DNA from 2 places in the Bradyrhizobium sp. ORS 111 genome. Region 2 is predicted to be linked to the other one. Evidence: riboswitches for the same ligand, from Rfam matches in the RefSeq annotation. Region 2 holds a riboswitch; the other holds the start of a gene.
The links. Region 2 has a riboswitch for S-adenosylmethionine ahead of P6U30_RS34305 (homoserine O-acetyltransferase). Riboswitches for the same ligand answer to the same signal wherever they lie in the genome.

Region 1: another riboswitch for S-adenosylmethionine. It lies ahead of P6U30_RS04550 (O-succinylhomoserine sulfhydrylase); the one in region 2 lies ahead of P6U30_RS34305 (homoserine O-acetyltransferase).

What each region holds. Positions count from the first base shown of each region.
Region 1 covers NZ_CP120701.1:993,713-1,003,651, reverse strand. The annotation lists gene P6U30_RS04575 (helix-turn-helix transcriptional regulator) at 151-990, shown strand; gene P6U30_RS04570 (VOC family protein) at 1,045-1,404, shown strand; gene P6U30_RS04565 (SRPBCC family protein) at 1,419-1,835, shown strand; gene P6U30_RS04560 (MATE family efflux transporter) at 1,876-3,318, opposite strand; gene P6U30_RS04555 (2'-deoxycytidine 5'-triphosphate deaminase) at 3,574-4,632, opposite strand; SAM riboswitch at 4,804-4,883, shown strand; gene P6U30_RS04550 (O-succinylhomoserine sulfhydrylase) at 4,960-6,153, shown strand; gene P6U30_RS04545 (iron chaperone) at 6,246-6,602, opposite strand; gene P6U30_RS04540 (SDR family NAD(P)-dependent oxidoreductase) at 6,649-7,422, opposite strand; gene pimD (pimeloyl-CoA dehydrogenase small subunit) at 7,530-8,675, opposite strand; gene pimC (pimeloyl-CoA dehydrogenase large subunit) at 8,861-9,939, opposite strand, start outside.
Region 2 covers NZ_CP120701.1:7,417,660-7,427,598, reverse strand. The annotation lists gene P6U30_RS34330 (hypothetical protein) at 1-248, shown strand, start outside; gene P6U30_RS34325 (peptidase M15) at 439-1,584, shown strand; gene P6U30_RS34320 (prephenate/arogenate dehydrogenase family protein) at 2,183-3,121, opposite strand; gene hisC (histidinol-phosphate transaminase) at 3,129-4,226, opposite strand; gene P6U30_RS34310 (chorismate mutase) at 4,314-5,162, opposite strand; SAM riboswitch at 5,327-5,406, shown strand; gene P6U30_RS34305 (homoserine O-acetyltransferase) at 5,491-6,699, shown strand; gene metW (methionine biosynthesis protein MetW) at 6,696-7,358, shown strand; gene P6U30_RS34295 (alpha/beta fold hydrolase) at 7,490-8,362, opposite strand; gene P6U30_RS34290 (TIGR02594 family protein) at 8,593-9,243, shown strand; gene P6U30_RS34285 (MOSC domain-containing protein) at 9,329-9,939, opposite strand, start outside.

The DNA.
Region 1 (9,939 bases), 1.6 Mb from region 2:
GGTCTCCCCTGGCCAAAGCGTTCTCGAGCGGGCGAAGTGGCCAGCGCCTTGCGCGCGTCCGATCGAGGGCCGATAGCCGGAGCGCGGGTAAGTCCGTTCGGCGTGCTGCTGTCCGTTGCGCCGCCGCGTCCCGACCCCTAGATTCAGGATATGAACCGCACCACGCTGTTGCAGCACGATCGCATCACCGTGAACCAGTTTCGCTGCACGGCGGAGCCGGGCGATAAGCCGTTCGCTGAGCAATTCGACTGCCATTCAGTGTCGTATGTGCTCAAGGGCAGCTTCGGCTGCCATTGCCGCGGCCGCTTCCACGAGTTGGTGGCCGGTTCATTCCTGATTGGCCATCCCGGCGACGAATACACCTGCACCCACGAGCATGTCGTCGGCGATGAGTGCCTGTCGTTCTTCCTCGACCCGGAGCTGGTGGAGACGATCGGCGACCGCGCGGCGGTCTGGCAGGTCGGCTCGGTGCCGCCGCTGCCGGAACTGATGGTGCTCGGCGAGCTCGCGCAAACGGCGGCACATGGCAACAGCGATGTCGGCCTCGACGAGGTCGGACATCTGCTTGCCCACCGCTTCGTCGAGGTGGTGTCCGACCGCAAGGCAAAACCCCTCACCGCCGGCCAGCGGGACCGCCGCCGTGCGGTGGAGGCGGCGCTGTGGATCGACGCCAATTCGCATCGCGCGATCGATCTGGATGACGCGGCGAAGCAGGCCGGCCTCAGCACATTCCATTTCCTGCGGCTGTTCTCCGCCGTGCTCGGCGTCACGCCGCATCAATATCTCGTGCGCTCGCGGCTGCGCCATGCCGCGCGCCGGCTGGCCGACGACGACAGCCCGATCACCGACATCGCCTATGACGTCGGCTTCGGCGATCTTTCCAATTTCGTGCGCAGTTTTCATCGCGCCGCGGGAACCTCGCCCCTCAAGTTTCGTCAGGCCTCGCGGGGCGACCGCAAGATTTTCCAAGAACGCCTTGCACTGCAATAGCTAGGGTTTCTCCAGGTCGCGCGTCACCGACGCGCCCATCATCTGGAGACCATCATGTACGACCATATTGGATTGCGCGTTGCCGATCTCGACGCCAGCGTGCGCTTTTACACCGCAGCGCTGGCGCCGCTCGGCTTCGTGCTCTGCTCGCGCGACGACAGCGGCGCCGGCTTCGGCCCGAAGGGTCAGCCGGCGCTCTGGCTGCATTTGCACAAGGGCAAGGCGCCAGGCGGAGCCCATGTCGCCTTTCGGGCCCCGAGCCACGAAGCGATCAAGACGTTCCACGCCGAAGGCATGAAGGCCGGCGGCAAGGACAATGGCGCCGCTGGCCACCGCAAGGACTACAGCCCCACCTATTATGCCGCGTTTCTGATCGACCCCGATGGCAACAATGTCGAGGCGGTGTGCACCTGACGAGGAGAATTCCTATGGCTTCCATTCACAAGGATATCCCGATCGACGCGCCGGCCGACCATGTCTGGGATGCGCTGCGTGATTTCGGCGCCCTGCACACCCGGCTGGTGCCGGGCTTCGTCACCGACACCAAGCTCGACGGCGACGTACGCATCGTCAGCTTTGCCAATGGCACGATGGCGCGCGAGACCTTGGTCGATCGCGACGACGGCCGCCGACGGCTGGTCTATGCGATCACCAGCGAACGGCTGAAACAGCATTCGGCCTCCGTGCAGGTGTTCGCGGAGGGCGACGGCCGGTGCCGGGTGGTGTGGATCGCCGACGTGCTGCCGCACGAGATCGCGCCCTACATGGACGCCCAGATGGACCTCGGCGCAGCGGCGATGCAGACCGCGCTGAAGCAATCGGCGAACGCGAAGAATATGGCCTGAGACATCCATCACCGTCATCCTGATGACGGGTTGAGAGATCTTACGATAGTGCCGGCTGCGCCTTGGCGACCGGTGCCGTCTTGCCCCAGCGCGTCAGGATCACGCTGAGGCAGGAGAGCACGCCCAATACAGCCATCGAGGCGGCTGCGAGCGCGAAGAAATTCTGTGCCGTTGCCTCGTGCGTCGTGAGCCACCAGCCGCCGGTGCCGATGAAGATCAGCCGCGCGGTCTGCGCCAGCACGGGGCCCAGCACCTTGGCCGCTCCTTGCGAGGAGAAGTACATCGACATCGCAAGCCCGATGAAGGCGTACATCGGTGCCGCGGTCGAGAGATAGTGATGGCTGGTGCTCCGCACATGCGGATCGTCGGTGAAGAGATTGACCCAGAGATCCGGGAAGACCGCGATGAAGCTGCCGACCGCGCCGACCGCGAGGAACGACACGGTGCCTGCGGTCCACGCGATGCGCCGGGCGCGCGCGACGCGCTCGGCACCTATGGCCATGCCGATCATCGGCACCGATGCGATGCCGACGGCGAAAGCCACCGAGGTCAGCATGAATTCGAGCCGCGCGCCGATGCCGTAGCCGGCAAGCACCGCGGTGCCGAACTGCGCCAGCATGTGGGTGAAGATCGAGATCGTCAAAACCGACTGCAGCGGCGAGAAGCAGGAGACGGCGCCGACCTTGAGGATGTCGATGAACATCGCCCATTGCACACGCAGCCCCCTGAGCTTCGGCCTGACGCGGGCGCGGCCGGAGAACAGGTACCAGCCCATCACGCTGATGCTGATCGAATAGGCGATCAGCGCACCTGCGGCGACGCCGCGCATGCCGAATTGCGGCACCGGGCCGAGGCCGAGCCCGAGCGTGCCGCCCAGCATGATCTGCCAGACCGCCGACGACAGGATCATCGTGGAAGGCAATTTCATGTTGCCGGTGCCGCGCAGGATGCCGGCCATGGTGTTCATCAGCCAAGGAAGGATTGCGCCGCCGAAGAACACTTGCGAATAGGCGATCGCCTGCGCCAGCACGTTGCCGCGGCCGCCGAGCAGCTCGAGCAGGCGCGGGCCGAAGATCAGCATGCCCAGCATGAAGCTGACGCCGAAGGTCAGGCCGATCAGCAGCGCATGTGCCGCGAGCGTCGAGGCGCGCTCGATCTCGCCGGCACCGAGCGCCCGCGCGATCGAGGAGGCGACGCCGCCGCCCATCGCGCCGCCCGACATCGTCATGGTCAGGATCACGCAGGGAAACACCAGCGCCATCGCCGCGAGCGACTCGACACCGAGGCGGCCGATATAGGAAGTCTCCGCGATCACCACGCAGGTGCCGGCGGACAGCGCGATCACGTTCGGCCAGGCGAGCCAGAGCAGCGTGCGCAGGATCGGCCCATCGAGCAGCGCGTTGCGCGCCGGCCTCGTTACCGGCGGCGGCAGCGGCCGCTCGTCTTCATCGACAGGTATTTCGGCAAGGCCGAGATCGGACATTTCATCTCCACGGCGCATGACCAAGGTCGTGCGCTGAATTTATGATTCAGAGCGCGATCGGACGCAAAACCGGTAACCACTTTTGCTGATCGCGCTCTGCGCGATCTTCGGGAGCCGCGCCATGGTGTTTCCCTACCATGACGGATGCCAATTCCACGTGCGCAAGACGCAAGGGGGGCCTGCGCGATTGCGGGTGAACCTTCGCGCGCGTCTGTCGATCACAGCACGATACGAAATCCGGCTAGCGGAATTTCGTTACGCGCGAAAATGCTTCGAGAGTTTCAGGCCCTGCGCCTGGTAGTTCGAGCCGATGCGCTGGCCGTACAATGCGTCGGGACGCTCCAGCATGCGTTCATAGACGAGACGGCCGACAATCTGACCGTGCTCGAGGATGAACGGCACCTCGCGCGAGCGGACCTCGAGCACCGCACGCGCGCCCTTCCCGCCGGCGCCGGCGTAGCCGAAACCGGGATCGAAGAAGCCTGCATAGTGGACGCGGAATTCGCCGACCAGGGGATCGAACGGCACCATTTCCGCGGCGTAATCCGGCGGCACCTGCACGGCTTCCTTCGACGCCAGGATATAGAATTCGCCGGGATCGAGGATCAGGCTGCCGTCGGGGCGCGCCTTGATCGGCTCCCAGAAATCATCGACCGGATAGCCGCCGCGGCGATCGATGTCGACCACGCCGGTATGGCGCTTGGCGCGGTAGCCGACGAAGCCGTTCGAACTCTCTCCGGACAGATCGACCGAGAGCGCAACCCCCTGGGTGAGATCCGCATCGTCGATATCGACCAGCCGCTCGGCGGCATGCAGCGCGTCGAGCTCGTCGGCATCGAGCACCGCATCGCCGATCCGGAAGCGGACCTGGCTGAGCCGCGAGCCTTCGCGCAGCAACACGGGAAACGTCTTTGGGCTGATCTCGGCATAGAGCGGGCCGTGATAGCCGGCGCCGATCACGTCGAAGCGTCGGGTGCCGTCGGCAATCACGCGGGTGAACACGTCGAGCCGGCCGGTCGAGCTCTTGGGGTTCGCCGCAGCGACGATCTGCGGCGGCAGCGCGAGGCTCTCCAGCAGCGGAACGATATAGACGCAATTGGTCTCCAGCACCGCGCCATCGGAAAGGTCGATCTCGTGCAGCTTCAACTCGTCGATGCGCTCGGCGACGGTGGAGTCGGGCCCGGGCAAGAAGCTGGCACGGACCCGGTAGGCGATATCGCCAAGGCGCAGGTCGAGGCTCGCCGGCTGGATCTGGCTCTCGACAAAGTCATAGGCGGGCAGAATGAGCCCGGCATCCGCCATCTCCGCGATCATGCGGTCGGGCAGGATTCCATTGGCTTCGTCTTCCAGCTCGAATGACACGGTACGGGTCCCCTAGGATGGCCTGATCATATCCTGAACGGCCATCCAAAGCCCCAAAAACTGGGCTTTTAGGGGTTATCCGATGACCGCCTTGACGGAAAGGGCACGAGGGAATATCAGCAGCAGTTATCCCGTGGTGATTTGAGCCGGCCGGCTTGCAGCCACGTAAAATAAGTCGCTAAACAGGCCGGGGACAGTGTGATCCCGGCCTGTGGAGATTGCTCCAGGCCGGTTTTTTTGTGGCCATTTTCTTGAGGAAATGGCCACGTCGGAGGTCACATGTCTGAATCTGAAGCTACCCGCCGCTATCGCCCCGAAACCCGCCTGGTCCATGGCGGCACGCTGCGCTCGCAATTCGGCGAGACGTCGGAGGGGCTGTTTCTCACCCAGGGTTACGTCTACGACACCGCCGAGCAGTGCGAGGCACGCTTCAAGGGCCAGGACCCCGGCTTCATCTATTCGCGCTATTCCAACCCGACCCTCGCGATGTTCGAGCGTCGCATGATCGAGCTCGAGGGCGCGGAAGCCGCGCGCTCGACCGCGACCGGCATGGCCGCGGTGACCACCGCGATCCTGGCGCCGCTCAAGGCCGGCGATCACGTGGTTGCATCGAAGGCGCTGTTCGGCTCGTGCCTCTACGTGGTGCAGGACCTGTTGCCACGCTACGGCATCGAGACGACACTGGTCGACGGGCTCGATCTCGATCAGTGGCAGCGCGCCCTGCGGCCGAACACGAAATCCTTCTTCCTGGAGAGCCCGACCAATCCGACGCTCGACGTGCTGGATATTTCCGCAATCGCCAAGATCGCGCACAGCGGCGGCGCCCGCCTCATCGTCGACAACGTGTTCGCCACCCCGATCTGGCAGAGCCCGCTGTCACTCGGCGCAGACGTCGTGGTCTATTCCGCGACCAAGCACATCGACGGCCAGGGCCGCTGTCTCGGCGGCATCATCCTGTCGTCGGAAGCCTTCATCGCCGAGCACATTCACAATTTCATGCGCCAGACCGGCCCATCGCTGTCGCCGTTCAACGCCTGGGTGCTGCTGAAGGGGCTCGAGACGCTCGGCATCCGCGTCCGCGCGCAGACCGACAACGCAGCGAAGATCGCCGAAGCGCTGGCGAGGCATCCGAAGATCACGCGGCTGGTCTATCCCGGCCGCGCCGACCATCCGCAGGCCGAGACGGTGAAAAAGCAGATGGGAGCCGGCTCGACGCTGGTCGGCTTCGAGGTGAAGGGCGGCAAGGCCGGTGCCTTCCGCTGCCTCAATGCGCTGAAGATCTCGCGCATCTCCAACAATCTCGGCGATGCCAAGAGCCTAGTCACGCATCCGGCGACCACGACGCATCAGCGCCTGGCGCCGGAAGCCCGTGCCGAGCTCGGCATCAGCGAGGGCTTCATCCGCTTCTCGGCCGGGCTGGAGCATGCCGACGACCTGATCGAGGATTTCGAGCAGGCGCTGGAGAAGGTGTGAGGCTGACGTAGCAACCCTCCCTCTCGCGAACCGTCGTCCCTGCGAAAGCATGCGAAAGCAGGGACGACACTGATCTTGTAGCGGCCGGGCTGCTAAAGCCCCTTTTTCCTGCGCGAACTGACTGCCAATTTCTCAACCAGTTCACCCGTGATAGGGTTACTCACCGAGAACGTAACGCCGGTCTTGGTTGCCTTGAGTTTCAAAGCAGCAATCTCGTCCGCATGCGCAGCAATCGCACCCGGGTCGACATATAGGCCACATTGTTTGCTAAAGGCCGCATAGCCCGCGATGATCGTGTCTTCGATCTGAAATCCGGGCATATCGTATTTCATCACTTCTTTGGCGTCTGGCAGTGCCCGCGATAGCTGTGCACGCAGTTGGCCCAACATGGCGCGAAACGGTGCCGGTGCGGCAGCTATATAGGCGTCATGGTTATCCTTCTTTGCCATGCTGACAGTATGCCAGTTAGCATAGCCAAAGACAACGAATGGGGCTTTACGTCGCAGCCGTCGTGACGCCGCCGTCGATCACGATGGTCTGCCCCGTCATGAAGGTCGAGGCGTCGGAGGCAAGATAGGCCACCGCGCCCGCGATCTCGTGCGGCTCGCCGATGCGGCGCAGCGGCGACGACGCGGTGCGGCGCTTGAGGTTGTCCGGATCTTCCCACAGCGCGCGGGCGAAATCGGTCTTCACCAGGCCCGGCGCCACGCAATTGACGCGCACGCCTTTCGGACCCCACTCGCCCGCGAGACTGCGGCACAGCGCGAAATCCGCCGCCTTGGAGATGCCGTAGGCGCCGATCACCGTCGATCCGCGCAGGCCGCCGATCGAGGAGATGATCACGACCGAACCCTTGCCGCGTTCGGCCATCTGCGGGACTGCGAGCGCACAGAGCCAGATGTTGCTCTTGACGTTGGAGCCCATGATCTTGTCGAAGGCCTCGTCCTTGATGTCGAGCAGCGGGCCGTAATATGGATTCACCGCGGCGTTGCAGACCAGGGTGTCGATCTTGCCGTAGTGCTTGATCGTTCCGGAGATCAGCGCCTCGACCTCTTCGCGGCGCGAGATGTTGCAGGGGATGACGATCGCATCGCCGCCGGCCTTGTTGATGCCGTCGGCGACCTCCTTGCAGGCATCCGCCTTGCGCGAGGAGATCACGACCTTGGCGCCGAGTTGCGCCAGCAGCTCGGCCGACGCACGGCCGATGCCGCGGCTCGAGCCGGTGACGACGGCGACCTGGCCGGTGAGATCGAATGGCGTGTTCTTCATTGTTGATGCCTCCCTGACGACTGCAAATGACACGTCATGCGGCTTGACCCGCGCATCCATCTTTTTGAAAAGCGATGGGTTGCCGGGTCAAGCCCGGCAACGACAGCTCAGGTCAGCAGCCCGCCACCCTCACTGACACGGCGGAGGTGGTAGTCGGTGTCGCCGAGCGTGTTCTCGATCATGGTCAGCCGCTTGAAGTAGTGGCCGATCTTGGCCTCCATGGTCATGCCGATGCCGCCGTGGAGCTGGATCGACTGCTGGCCGACGAACTTCAAGGACTTGCCGACCTGCACCTTGGCCGCGGCGACCGCGGACGAACGCTCCTTGGCATCGTCGAAGTCGGACGCCATGGTCGCGAACATCGACATGCTGCGGGCCTGCTCCAGCGCCACGAACATGTCGGCGGCGCGGTGCTGCAGGCTCTGGAACGTGCCGATCGCGACGCCGAACTGCTTGCGCGTCTTGATGTACTCGACGGTGGTCTTCAGCGATTCATCCATCGCGCCGACGGCTTCCGCACAGAGAGCAGTGCGGGCCTCGTCTGCGACGCGCTCGATCAGCGGCAACGCGTTCTCGGGATCGCCGATCACAGCATCCGCACCGACCTCGACATTGGTGAAGGTGATGTCGGCTGCATGCAGGCCATCCTGCGTCGGATAGCCCTTCCGCGTGACGCCCTTGGCGTCGGCAGGCACCAGGAAGACACCGATACCGGCCTTGTCGCGCTGACCGCCCTTGGTGCGCGCGGTGACAACAAGCGTGTCGGCATTTTCACCGTTGAGCACGACGAACTTCTCGCCGTCGATCACCCAGCCGTCGCCCTTCTTCTTCGCCGTCGTAACGACATCATAGAGGTCGTAGCGCGAATTCTTCTCGAGCTGCGCGAAGCCGAAGGTCTTGCTGCCGTCGATGATGCCAGGGATGTACTTCGCCTTCTGCTCGGCCGAGCCGCCATGGCGTAGGAAGCCGCCGGCGATCACAACCGTCGCAAGATAGGGCTCGACAACCAGCGCCTTGCCGAGCGCTTCCATCACGATCATGGTCTCGACCGCGCCGGCGCCGAAACCGCCATCGGCTTCCGCGAAGGGCAGGCCGAGCAGCCCCTGCTCGGCGAGCCGGCCCCAGATGGCTTTGCTCCAGCCACCCTTCTCCTTCATGTACTTCTTGCGTGCATCGAAGTCGTAAGCGTCGGCAAGAAGCCCGTCGACGCTGTCTTTGAGAAGCCGCTGCTCCTCGGTCAGATCAAAATCCATTTTTCCATCTCTCCAAAATCACGCGGGCGCAGTTGCGGCCCGGATCTCCCCTCGTCATCCCCGCGAAGGCGGGGATCCAGTACTCCGCGACGCTCATTGGGAAATCACGACCGCCGCGGCGTACTGGGTCCCCCGCACCAGTGCGCAATTGCGCGCAAGGCGGGGGACGACAGCTAACGTGTGGCTTAAAGCCCCAGCACCGCCTTGCTGATGATGTTGCGCTGGATCTCGTTGGAGCCGCCGTAGATCGAAACCTTGCGGTTGTTGAAGTAGCTCGGCGCGATCTGCGCGGTCCAATCCATGCTCTCGTTGGAGCCGGCGTCGCCATGCTCGTCATAGGGCGCAGCGAACGGACCGATCACCTCCATCAGAAGCTCGGTGGTGGTCTGCTGGATTTCCGAGCCCTTGATCTTGAGCACCGAGGACGCCGGATTGGGCTTGCCCTTGCCGTGCTTGCCCTCGTCGGCGACGACGCGGAGCTGGGTGAGCTCGAGCGCCTTCAGCTCGATCTCGCACGCGGTGAGCTTCTCGCGGAACGCCGGATCCTCGATGACGGGACGGCCGCCGGCCTCGACCTTGGATGCCAGCGCGCGGATGCGGCGCAGCCGCTCCTTCGACACGCCGACCCGGGCGATGCCGGTACGCTCATTGCCGAGCAGGAATTTGGCGTAATCCCAACCCTTGTTCTCCTCGCCGATCAGGTTCTCATAGGGCACCTCGACATCATCGAAGAACACCTCGTTGACCTCATGGCCGCCGTCGATGGTTTGGATCGGACGTACGGTGACGCCCTTCGACTTCATGCTGAACACGATGAAGGAGATGCCCATCTGCTTCTTCGCCGTCGGATCGGTGCGGCAGAGGCAGAAGATCATGTCGGCGTGCTGGGCCAGGGTGGTCCAGGTCTTCTGGCCGTTGATGATCCACTTGTCGCCCTTGCGCTCGGCCTTGGTCTTCAGCGAGGCGAGGTCCGAGCCCGAGCCCGGCTCCGAGAAGCCCTGGCACCACCAATCGTCGACATTGGCGATACGCGGCAGATACCTCTTCTTCTGCTCCTCATTGCCGAACGTGTAGATCACCGGGCCGACCATGCTGACGCCGAAGGCGAGCGGCTGCGGCGCCGGATAGGACTGCAGCTCCTCGTTGAAGATGTAATGCTGCACCGAGGTCCAGCCGGTGCCGCCGTATTCCTTCGGCCAGTGGGTGACGCCCCAGCCCTTCTTGTTCAGGATGCGCCACCAGGTGACCATCTCGTCCTTCGACA
Region 2 (9,939 bases):
TCGAGCTCCTCAGTGCGAGCGGCACGTTCCTTGCTGCGATGGCCGCGCTGGTGTCGGTCTATGGCATCATCTTCGACGAGGCGCCGTCGCGGACCTGGGCCTTCGTGATCGGCTCCTGGTGGATCGGCGGCCTGGCGATGCTCGCGACCGCCGGGCTGCTCGGCCGCCAGCGCTTGGCGCGGACGGTCGCCGCGATGGCGGGCGCGCGTGGATCGGCCTGCAGCGCCGCGAAGACAGTGCGGCGCTAGCGTCGCCGCTAGAGGCGGGCTTCGCAGCGGCGAGCGTCTGCAGAGCCGAGTTGCATTCGGGCAACATCCCCCGGAAAGATGGATCGTTAACCTTCTTTCGCCATTGCGCGACCATTCCCTGAGCCGACAATCAAGCCTCGTCACATGCTTGGCTGTGCAATCAGGCTCCGAGGAGCCTTTGGAGGCTGGGATGATGAACGCACGGGGAATCGGGGCGGCGGCGGTGTGCCGGACAGTCGTTCTGCCCGGTTGCATTGTCGCCGGGTTTGCGATGTTCGGTTCGGCGGGACTCGAGAATATCGGCGCGTCAATGGATGAGGTCCGTGCCCCTCCCGTCGTCGCCGATGCCGCACCCGCCCCATCACCAGCAACTGCCGGGTCGAACACCGCAGCCGAGATCGCCAATGTGGTGACCGCCGGCGGCTCGGAAGCGGTGGCGACCGTCAACCCGGAGCCGACCTCTCAGGAGCCGGACACCGGCGAAGAGGTCCGATTGACCGATCCGCCGCTGTCGCCGGAAATCCAACCGGCTCAGGCACCGGTCGTGAACACGCCGGATCCAGAGCCTCGCGAGGCCAAGGTGACGGTGGGCTCCATCGAGGTTCTCGATGAGTGCTGGGACGTGAACGTCTGCATCGACCGCTATTTGTGGGCGCTCTATCAGAGGACGCCGAAGGAAGACACCATCAAGGTGCCCGAACAACGGACGGTGATGGTCAAGAAAAAGAAGAAAATGGTGAAAGTCACTCGAACCTTCATCAAGCTTGTCGATGAGGATTTCACCTGGAAGGACGCGAAGGCAGCCCAGCGAGCCACCTTGCCCATGGCGGATTACGTCATCGGGGGCATGGATCGGAGCTTCAAGCTGAAGCTCTTTCATGCGCTGCTCGCGGCGGAACAGGCCGGCCTGTCGCCGGGCATCACCAGCGCATTCCGCGATGACTACCGGCAATCGATTGCGAGCGGCCTCAAGGCGGCGAGCGACAGATCTTATCACGGCGGCAGCTTCCGTGGCGGCTACGGCCACGGACTTGCGGCCGATATTGTCAGCGTCGATGGCGCGACACGCGACGAGCGATGGCGGGCATCCGACAAGCTCTGGAAATGGATCGACGCGCATGGACGGGAGTTCGGCGTCGGGCGCCCCTATCTCGATCGCGACCCGCCGCACACCGCCCCGATCGACGGCAAGGAATATGCCGCGCACAACCACGGCGCCAAAACGCAACAGGCGGCACTGGACGTGAAGACACGCAACCGGTCCGTTGTACGGGACAGTCACGCCAAGGCGAAACGTCCAAGAACCGCAAAGTCGTCGAAGGTGAGAACGATCTGACCGGGATTGCGCTGACGCAAGACGCGAAGCAACCGGAGAGGTGAGCACGCTGCTCGGGCTCCCTCTCCCCTTGCGGGAGAGGGGTGGCCCCGGGCGAGATGATTGATGAGGTGTTGTCGTCGCAACTCGCGTTCGCTGGTCGTTGTAATCAATGCGGAGAGCGCACGGGTCTTGCCACGTCGGGCAACTCAGTGATTGAGCGTCAGGGGCCACCTGTGGTCCTACCCCCGAACTTTCTACCATTGCTCGAGGCCCATGGGTGCGATCGGCATCCGGCTTTCCCTGCGCCCTCTACCTGATGAGGGCGAAATGCAAAGCTCGGACAAACATGTCGCGAGAACGCGAATGTATGACACACAAGCTGCGTCACATACTCGCTGTCGTCCCGGCCTTGAGCCGGGACCCATAACCACGACCGCGCATTGTCTTGCGAGGTTGGAGCCACAGTGCGCTTCAACAACACAATCCTGTGGTTATGGGTCCCTGCTTTCGCAGGAACGACAGCGGAGAACTTGGCACTGAGGTCATCCCGGACTTTCTCGGGTGATGACAGTGCGCCCGGATTTCGCTTCGCTCCATCCCGGCGGCAACGATCGCGTCAGTTCGCCTTCCCCAGATTCGCATGCGGCCGGCCGAAGTCGGCGGCGGCGGAATCCTGGCCGATCTCGACGATGCCGCGGCGGATCGCGCGGGTGCGGGTGAAGTGGTCGAACAACGCCTCGCCATCGCCGCGGCGGATCGCGCGGGTGAGCTTCGACAGGTCCTCGTTGAAGGTGCCGAGCATCTCCAGCACGGCCTCCTTGTTGGCGAGGAACACGTCGCGCCACATCGTCGGATCCGACGCTGCGATGCGGGTAAAGTCGCGGAAGCCGCCGGCCGAGAACTTGATCACCTCGGATTCCGTGACCTGCGCCAGCTCGTCGGCGGTGCCGACGATGGTGTAGGCGATCAGATGCGGCAAATGGCTGGTGATCGCGAGCACGAGATCATGATGATCCGGCGTCATGATCTCGACTTTGGCGCCGAGCGCGGCCCAGAAGGCGCGGAGCCGGTCCGTCGCGACGGGATCGGTGCCATCGGGCGGCGTCAGGATGCACCAGCGGTTGATGAAGAGCTCGGCGAAACCGGAATCCGGCCCCGAATGCTCGGTGCCGGCGACCGGATGCGCCGGCACGAAGTGCACGGCATCAGGCAGGTGCGGCGCCATGTCCTTGACGACCGCGCCCTTCACCGAGCCGACGTCGGAGATGATGGCGCCCGGCTTGAGGTGTGCCGCGATCTCGGCCGCGACCGGACCGCAGGCGCCGACCGGAATGCAGAGGATGACGAGATCAGCATCCTTCACCGCCTCGACATTGGTCGCGACGACCTTGTCGACGATGCCGAGCTCGGCGACGCGCGCGCGCGTCTTCTCCGAACGTGCGGTGGTGACGATCTCGCCGACCAGGCCTTGCGCGCGGGCAGCGCGCGCGATCGAACCGCCGATCAGGCCGAAGCCGATCAGCGCCAGGCGTTTGAAGAGCGGGGCAGAGGTCACGTTGGGCTCACTTTCCGGCCATGAAGTCGCGCAGGCCCTCGACCACGAGGCGGTTGGCTTCCTCGGTACCGATGGTCATGCGCAGCGCATGTGGCAGCTTGTAATTGTTCAGCGCGCGCAGCACGAGGCCGCGCCGTGTGAGATAAGCGTCGGCGTCCGCCGCGGTCTTGCCCTTGTCGGTCGGGAAATGGATCAGCACGAAGTTCGCGACGCTCGGCGTCACCTTGAGCCCGAGCTTGCCGATCTCCTCGGTCAGCCAGTTGCGCCACCTTTCGGTGTGCACCTTCGACATCTGCACATGCGCGGAGTCCTCGATCGCTGCCGCGGCCGCCAGCATCGCCGGGGTCGAGACGTTGAACGGACCGCGGATGCGGTTGCAGGCATCGACGATATGCGCCGGTCCGAACATCCAACCCACGCGCAGCGCGGCGAGTCCATGGATCTTCGAGAAGGTGTGGGTGACCACCGTGTTGTCGGTGGTGGCGACGAGCTCGATGCCGAACTCGTAATCATTGCGCGAGACGTAATCCGCATAGGCGGCGTCGAGCACCAGCAGCACCTGCGACGGCAAGGCGGCACGCAGGCGCTTGACCTCGTCGAACGGCAGATAGGTGCCGGTCGGATTGTTCGGGTTGGCGAGCCAGACCAGCTTGGTCTTTGGCGTCACCGCCTTCAGGATGGCGTCGACATCGGCGGTGAAATTGCTTTCAGCGGCGATGACGTTCTTCGCGCCGTTCGCCATGGTCGCGATCGGATAGACCAGGAAGCCGTGCGTGGTCGAGATCGCCTCGTCGCCCGGTGCGAGATAGGTATGCGCCAGCAGATTGAGGATCTCGTCGGAGCCGGCGCCGCAGATGATGCGGTCGGGATCGAGGCCGTAGGTGCGGCCGATCGCTTCGCGCAGCACGCGTGAGGAGCCCTCCGGATAATCCTCGAGATGGTCGGCGGCCTGCTTGTAGGCCGCGATCGCCTTCGGCGACGGGCCGAACGGCGTCTCGTTGGCCGACAGCTTGAACACCTTGCGCCCCGGTTCCGGCACCGGGCTCTTGCCCGGCGCGTAGGGCGCAATATCGAGGATGCCGGGGTTCGGCACGGGGCGGGACATCATCAACTCCGGACAGAGCGTTTTCCAGCGAACTGGATACCAGTTCGCGCAAGGAAACGTGTCAAAACAAGTATAGAGGCGGTCGGTCTAGCTTCTGGCCGGCCTGCCAGGAGGCACCGTATAGCGCGTTGCGTGGCTGCCGACGAGGGCCGACGAGCGGACCGAGGCGCCGGCCTCGATCAAGGCGAGCTTGATCGCCTCGAAGCCGGTCCCTGCGACCGAGATGAGCAGCGCCGCGCCGTCGAAGGCGGTGTCGGGCACCGCGACGATTTCAGCGAGCGGCGCCAGCGCGCGCGCGACGTCTGCGTTCCAGCCGGAGACGCGCACGCTCCACATCTGGACTTCCGTCACCATGGCATCGTCGGCGACCCGCGAGACCAGGAACACCGGCAGCGCGGCAGGATGGTCGGCGCGCTCGAGGAACGGCAGCCGCGCGATGATCTTCGGCGCCCCATCCGCTTCGAGCGCGTTCCACCACGGCGTGCGGCTTGCGATCGCCGAGACCAGCGCGAGGTCGCCCTTGGATTTCGCCACCGCATCGACCGCGGCTTGCGCGTTGAAATGTGCGACATAGGGCACCACAAAGCCGAAATGGAATCGCGCCGAATCCCGCATCGCGGACTCGCCGACCGAGACATCGGCATGCACCGAGAACGGCGCCTGTACGTAAGTGAAGGTCGAGATGATGACGCGCCAGATGCTCTCGATGGTGTCGAGCGGCAGGATGCCGTGATGGCGCTTCACCAGCTCGCGCATCATGCTAGCCTCGCGTGCCGGGCGGAAGGCCGAGCCGACCTCCTGGGTTTTCTTGACCTGGATCAGGCGGTCGATGATGTCGCCGCGCGCCATCAGCAGGCGGTGGACCTGCTCGTCGATGGCGTCGATCTCCTTGCGCAGGTCCTGCAGCGAAGGCGGCGACGGGGGTGGGTTGGACATCTGAAAACCTTGTGATCCGGGCGGCCCGATGACGACGTCCCTGATTAGGAAAGACCGCCGCCGAAAGCAAAGAGAAACGTCGCAGGCGTGCCTTGCGCGATCGGGGTTAACCATGGGGCGGGCGAGGCCAATCTTGACGACGCGGGGTTCAAAGACTAGTTTCCCTCGACTTCCGTGGTCATTTGAGCCGGCCGGCTTGCAGCCACGTTAAACAACTCGCTAAACAGGCCGGGGACAGATCAGCTCCCGGCCGAACCTTTGTTCAGGCCGGGTTTTTTATGGCCTGATTTCTGTTCGAGGCCTCCCGCGCGGAGGCGGGGTCGCCTAAATGAGCAACGTGCGTCCGATACCGAGCCCTTCGATCAACAGTGGTGATCGCGCCCATGAGGCCGATCATCCGTCGTCGTTGGTGGCGAAGTTCGGCATGGATCAGCCGCTGAAGCTCGATTGCGGTGTCGACCTCGCACCGTTCCAGATCGCCTACCAGACCTATGGCGAGCTCAACGCCGACCGCTCCAACGCTATCCTCATCTGCCACGCGCTGACGCTCGATCAGCATGTCGCCAATGTCCACCCGATGACCGGCAAGCCCGGCTGGTGGGAGAACATGGTCGGCCGCGGCCTGCCACTCGACATCGACCGCTACTTCATCATCTGCGCCAACGTCATCGGCGGCTGCATGGGCTCGACCGGTCCGGCCTCGACCAACCCGGCCACCGGCAAGCCGTGGGGGCTGGATTTTCCGGTCGTGACGATCCCCGACATGGTGCGCGCGCAGGCGATGCTGATCGATCGGCTCGGCATCGACATGCTGTTCTGTGTCGTCGGCGGCTCGATGGGGGGCATGCAGGTGCTGCAATGGACAGTGGCCTATCCAGAGCGGGTCTTCTCCGCACTGCCGAGCGCCTGCGCGACGCGTCATTCGGCACAGAACATCGCCTTCCACGAGTTGGGCCGGCAAGCCGTGATGGCCGATCCGAACTGGCATCAGGGCCGCTACGCCGAGAACCACACCCTGCCGCATCGCGGGCTGGCGGTGGCGCGGATGGCTGCGCACATCACCTATCTGTCGGACGCCGCCCTGCACCGCAAGTTCGGACGCCGGATGCAAGATCGCGAGCTGCCGACCTTCTCGTTCGACGCCGATTTTCAGGTCGAGAGCTATCTGCGCTACCAGGGTTCGTCGTTCGTCGAGCGCTTCGACGCCAACAGCTATCTCTATCTGACGCGTGCGATGGATTATTTCGACATCGCCGCCGACCACAACGGCGTGCTGGCGAATGCGTTCACCGGCATCAAGACGCGCTTCTGCGTGGTGTCGTTCACCAGCGACTGGCTATTTCCCACCTCGGAATCGCGCACACTGGTGCATGCGCTGAATGCGTCCAATGCGCGGGTGTCGTTTGCCGAAATCGAGACCGACAAGGGCCACGACGCGTTCCTGCTCGACGTGCCGGAATTCTTCGACATCGCGCGCGCCTTTCTGCAGGCCGCGGGCAAGGCGCGCGGGCTTAAGGATGGCGAGGGCCAGTCATGAGCATCCAGCAAACCCTGCCGCTGCCGGGCGTCGAGCACGAGCGCACCGGAAGCTTCCGCACGGACCATCTGCTGGTTGCCGACATGGTGGCTTCGGGTTCGCGCGTGCTCGATGTTGGCTGCGGCGACGGCGACCTCTTGGAGCTGCTGGAGAGCCGCGGCATCGACGGCCGCGGCATCGAGCTGTCGCGCGAGGGCGTCAACCGCTGCGTCGCCAAGGGGCTCGCGGTGGTGCAAGGCGATGCCGACACCGACCTCGCCAACTATCCCGACGACGCCTTCGACTACGTGATCCTGTCGCAGACCCTGCAGGCGACGCGGCAGCCGAAAGTGGTGCTGGAGAATCTGCTGCGCATCGGTCATCGCGCGATCGTCTCGTTCCCGAATTTCGGATTCTGGAAGATGCGGTTGCAGCTCCTGATCGGCGGCCACATGCCGCGCACCGAGAACCTGCCGGCGACCTGGTACGACACCGCCAACATCCATTTCTGCACCATCAAGGACTTCGTGCAGCTCTGCGACGAGATCAACGTCAAGATGGAGCGCGCGGTGGCGCTCGATCTTTACGGCCGTCCGGTGCCGCTCAATCTGCCCTGGTGGGTCTGGAACATGTTCGGCGAACAGGGCGTGTTCCTGCTGAGCCGGGGCGGTGTGAAATAGCTGCCGTCATTGCGAGGAGCGAAGTGGCGAAGCAATCCATCTCTCCGCATGTGCGGGCGAATGGAATGCTTCGCGGAGCCTGTCATCCGGCGGCGCTCCGCGCCGACCGGGTGGCTCGCACTGACGATCTGTCAAACCGATACTGCCACCAGCGAGCGCGGATCGCGCACCGGCCAGCGGCCGGCCTCGACCAGCGCGATGAAGCGTTCCACCATCTCGTTGAACAGCGCGGGCTCCTCGAGATTGAGCACGTGGCCCGACTTCGGGAAGAAAGCGAGGCCTGCCGCCGGCAGATGCTTCTTGAGGAACATGCTGGGTTCGATGCAATTGTCGTCCTCGTCGCCGCACAGGATCAGTGCCGGCGTCGGCACGCGCCGGATCGCCTCGGTCATGGTGTAGATCGAGGGGCGGCCGCCTTGGAAGCTGCGCATCGTGTTGGCGGATCCTTTGGCGTCATGTCGGGCCAGCGCCGCGTAGAAATCGGCATGCCCGCGCGGGTCCTTCAGCAGAAACGGAATCCGGCTTGGCGCCTCGCGCGTGACCTTCGCGACCTCGACCGAGCCGATCGCCTCATACTGCTCGGCATTGGCGCGGCACTGCGCGCGGAAAGCGTCGAGATTCTCCAGGCTGGAGCCGGAGCCGACAGCGGCCAGTGTCATCGAGAGTGCGCGCTCCGGCGCGTTGAGAGCAACCTGCAATGACGAATAAGAGCCCATCGAAAGGCCGACGAAATGCGCTTTGGCGATGCCGAGGTGGTCGAGCACCGCAAGCGCGTCGGTATAGAAATGCCGGTACGTATAGACGTCGGCGTTCGGCGGCACGTCCGACGGCGTGTAGCCGCGCGCGGAATAGGCGATGCAGCGGTGGCCGCGGGAGAAATACCGCATCTGCGGCTCCCAATTGGTGTGGTCCGCGGCGAACTCATGCAGGAAAATGATCGGGCTCCCGCTACCCGCCTCTTCGAAATGGAGGCGGACATTATCTTTCGTGACGGCCGCTGGCATCTGAATTTCCTTCCCGTAGGCGGCGCTAGATTTGCAATTAATTTCCCAAGCTGCAATGCGCGGCAATTCTGGAATTCTGCGCGTCGTTAGATCTGCGCGGAATGACCCAGAGATCGTTTCCGCAGTGCCGCATGCAGCCTTCCTTTCGCCACATCTCGATTTTCAAACCACACCGTGTTCCCCAGGGAACACCGTGGGGATGGGGGTATCACAGAGGATCTCGTGAAAGTATGATTCAGTTGTTTGCGTATTGCCGGTCGCTTCGTCTCGTCGCGCTGGCTCTGGGTTCGCTTGCTCTCGCCTTCGTTTCCGCCGCTCCTGCTTCCGCCCGTCCACACCATTCACGTCACCCGCATTCGGCCCATGCCGGCCATCACGCGCGCCACCACGCCGCCCATCATCACTATCGGCATGCATCGCGCCTTTCGCGCTGGGAGCGCGGCGTCGCGCGGATGCAGAGCCGTGATCTCGCCGATGCCAACGCCAGCGTGACGCCGGACACGGTCGCCGCGACCGAAACAAGCAGCTTCGGTTCGTCCGGTCTCGTGGCCGAGGCACGTCGCTATCTCGGCGGCAATCCGACCAGCCGCTCGAGCCTGTGGTGCGCGCGCTTCATGAACATGGTGCTGAAGGGGTCGGGCTATCGTGGCACCGGCTCCGACATGGCGAGCTCGTTCGCCCATTACGGCCAGCGCGTTTCCGGACCACAGGTCGGCGCCATCGCTGTGATGAGCCGCCGCGGCGGCGGTCATGTCGGCATCATCACCGGCATCGATGCCAAGGGCAATCCGATCATGATCTCGGGCAACAACGGCAACCGCGTCCGCGAAGCGCCGGTGTCACGCGGCCGGATCTATGCCTACGTGATGCCGACGAACTGAGTTGGAGTGGGGTGGGTAGAGCAACGACAAAAGGGGTGATGGGTTTCGCTGCGCTCTACCCATCCTGCGCGATTACGAGAAGCACCTAAACCAGCGTCGGCTGTTCGGCGGCAATGGTGTCGCCGATGGCCGCACTGCCGTCGCCGATGATCTCGGCGTAGACACCGCATTCGTTGTTGCCGAAGCGCTGCATCAGCATGTTCGGAATAGAGAGGTCGCGCACGCCGGTGTCGGGATCGACATTGACCGCGGCGCAGCGGGTGATGCGCTTCACCACCTTGGCCCGCGCGCTGCCGATCGCGATGGTCTGGTCGAGCAGGCCGGCCTCATGCCAGGCAGGCCAGCCATCGACATACAGGTTGGCGCGAAAGCGCAACGGATGGACCGGCGCCTGCACCATGGTCTCGATCGCGCGCAGGCTCGCGAGATTGATGATCGAGACCACCTTGCGTGCGACGTCGGAGAAGCTGTGGCCGGGGCTCGTCAGCACCTTGGGCGGTCCCTTGATCTCACCGGCGTGTTGAGCGGCGAAATAGCGCTCGATCGCCACACGGCCTTCTGCCGTCTCGAGATCGCCTTGGGCCACCACGGCGCCATCTCGCCGCAGCGTGAGCACGTGGCTGTCATCGTCGAAATGGGCCCGCAGCGGCGCCAGCCACTCGTCCCGCTGCAGCATCAGGAAGTGCGGCTTGGGCA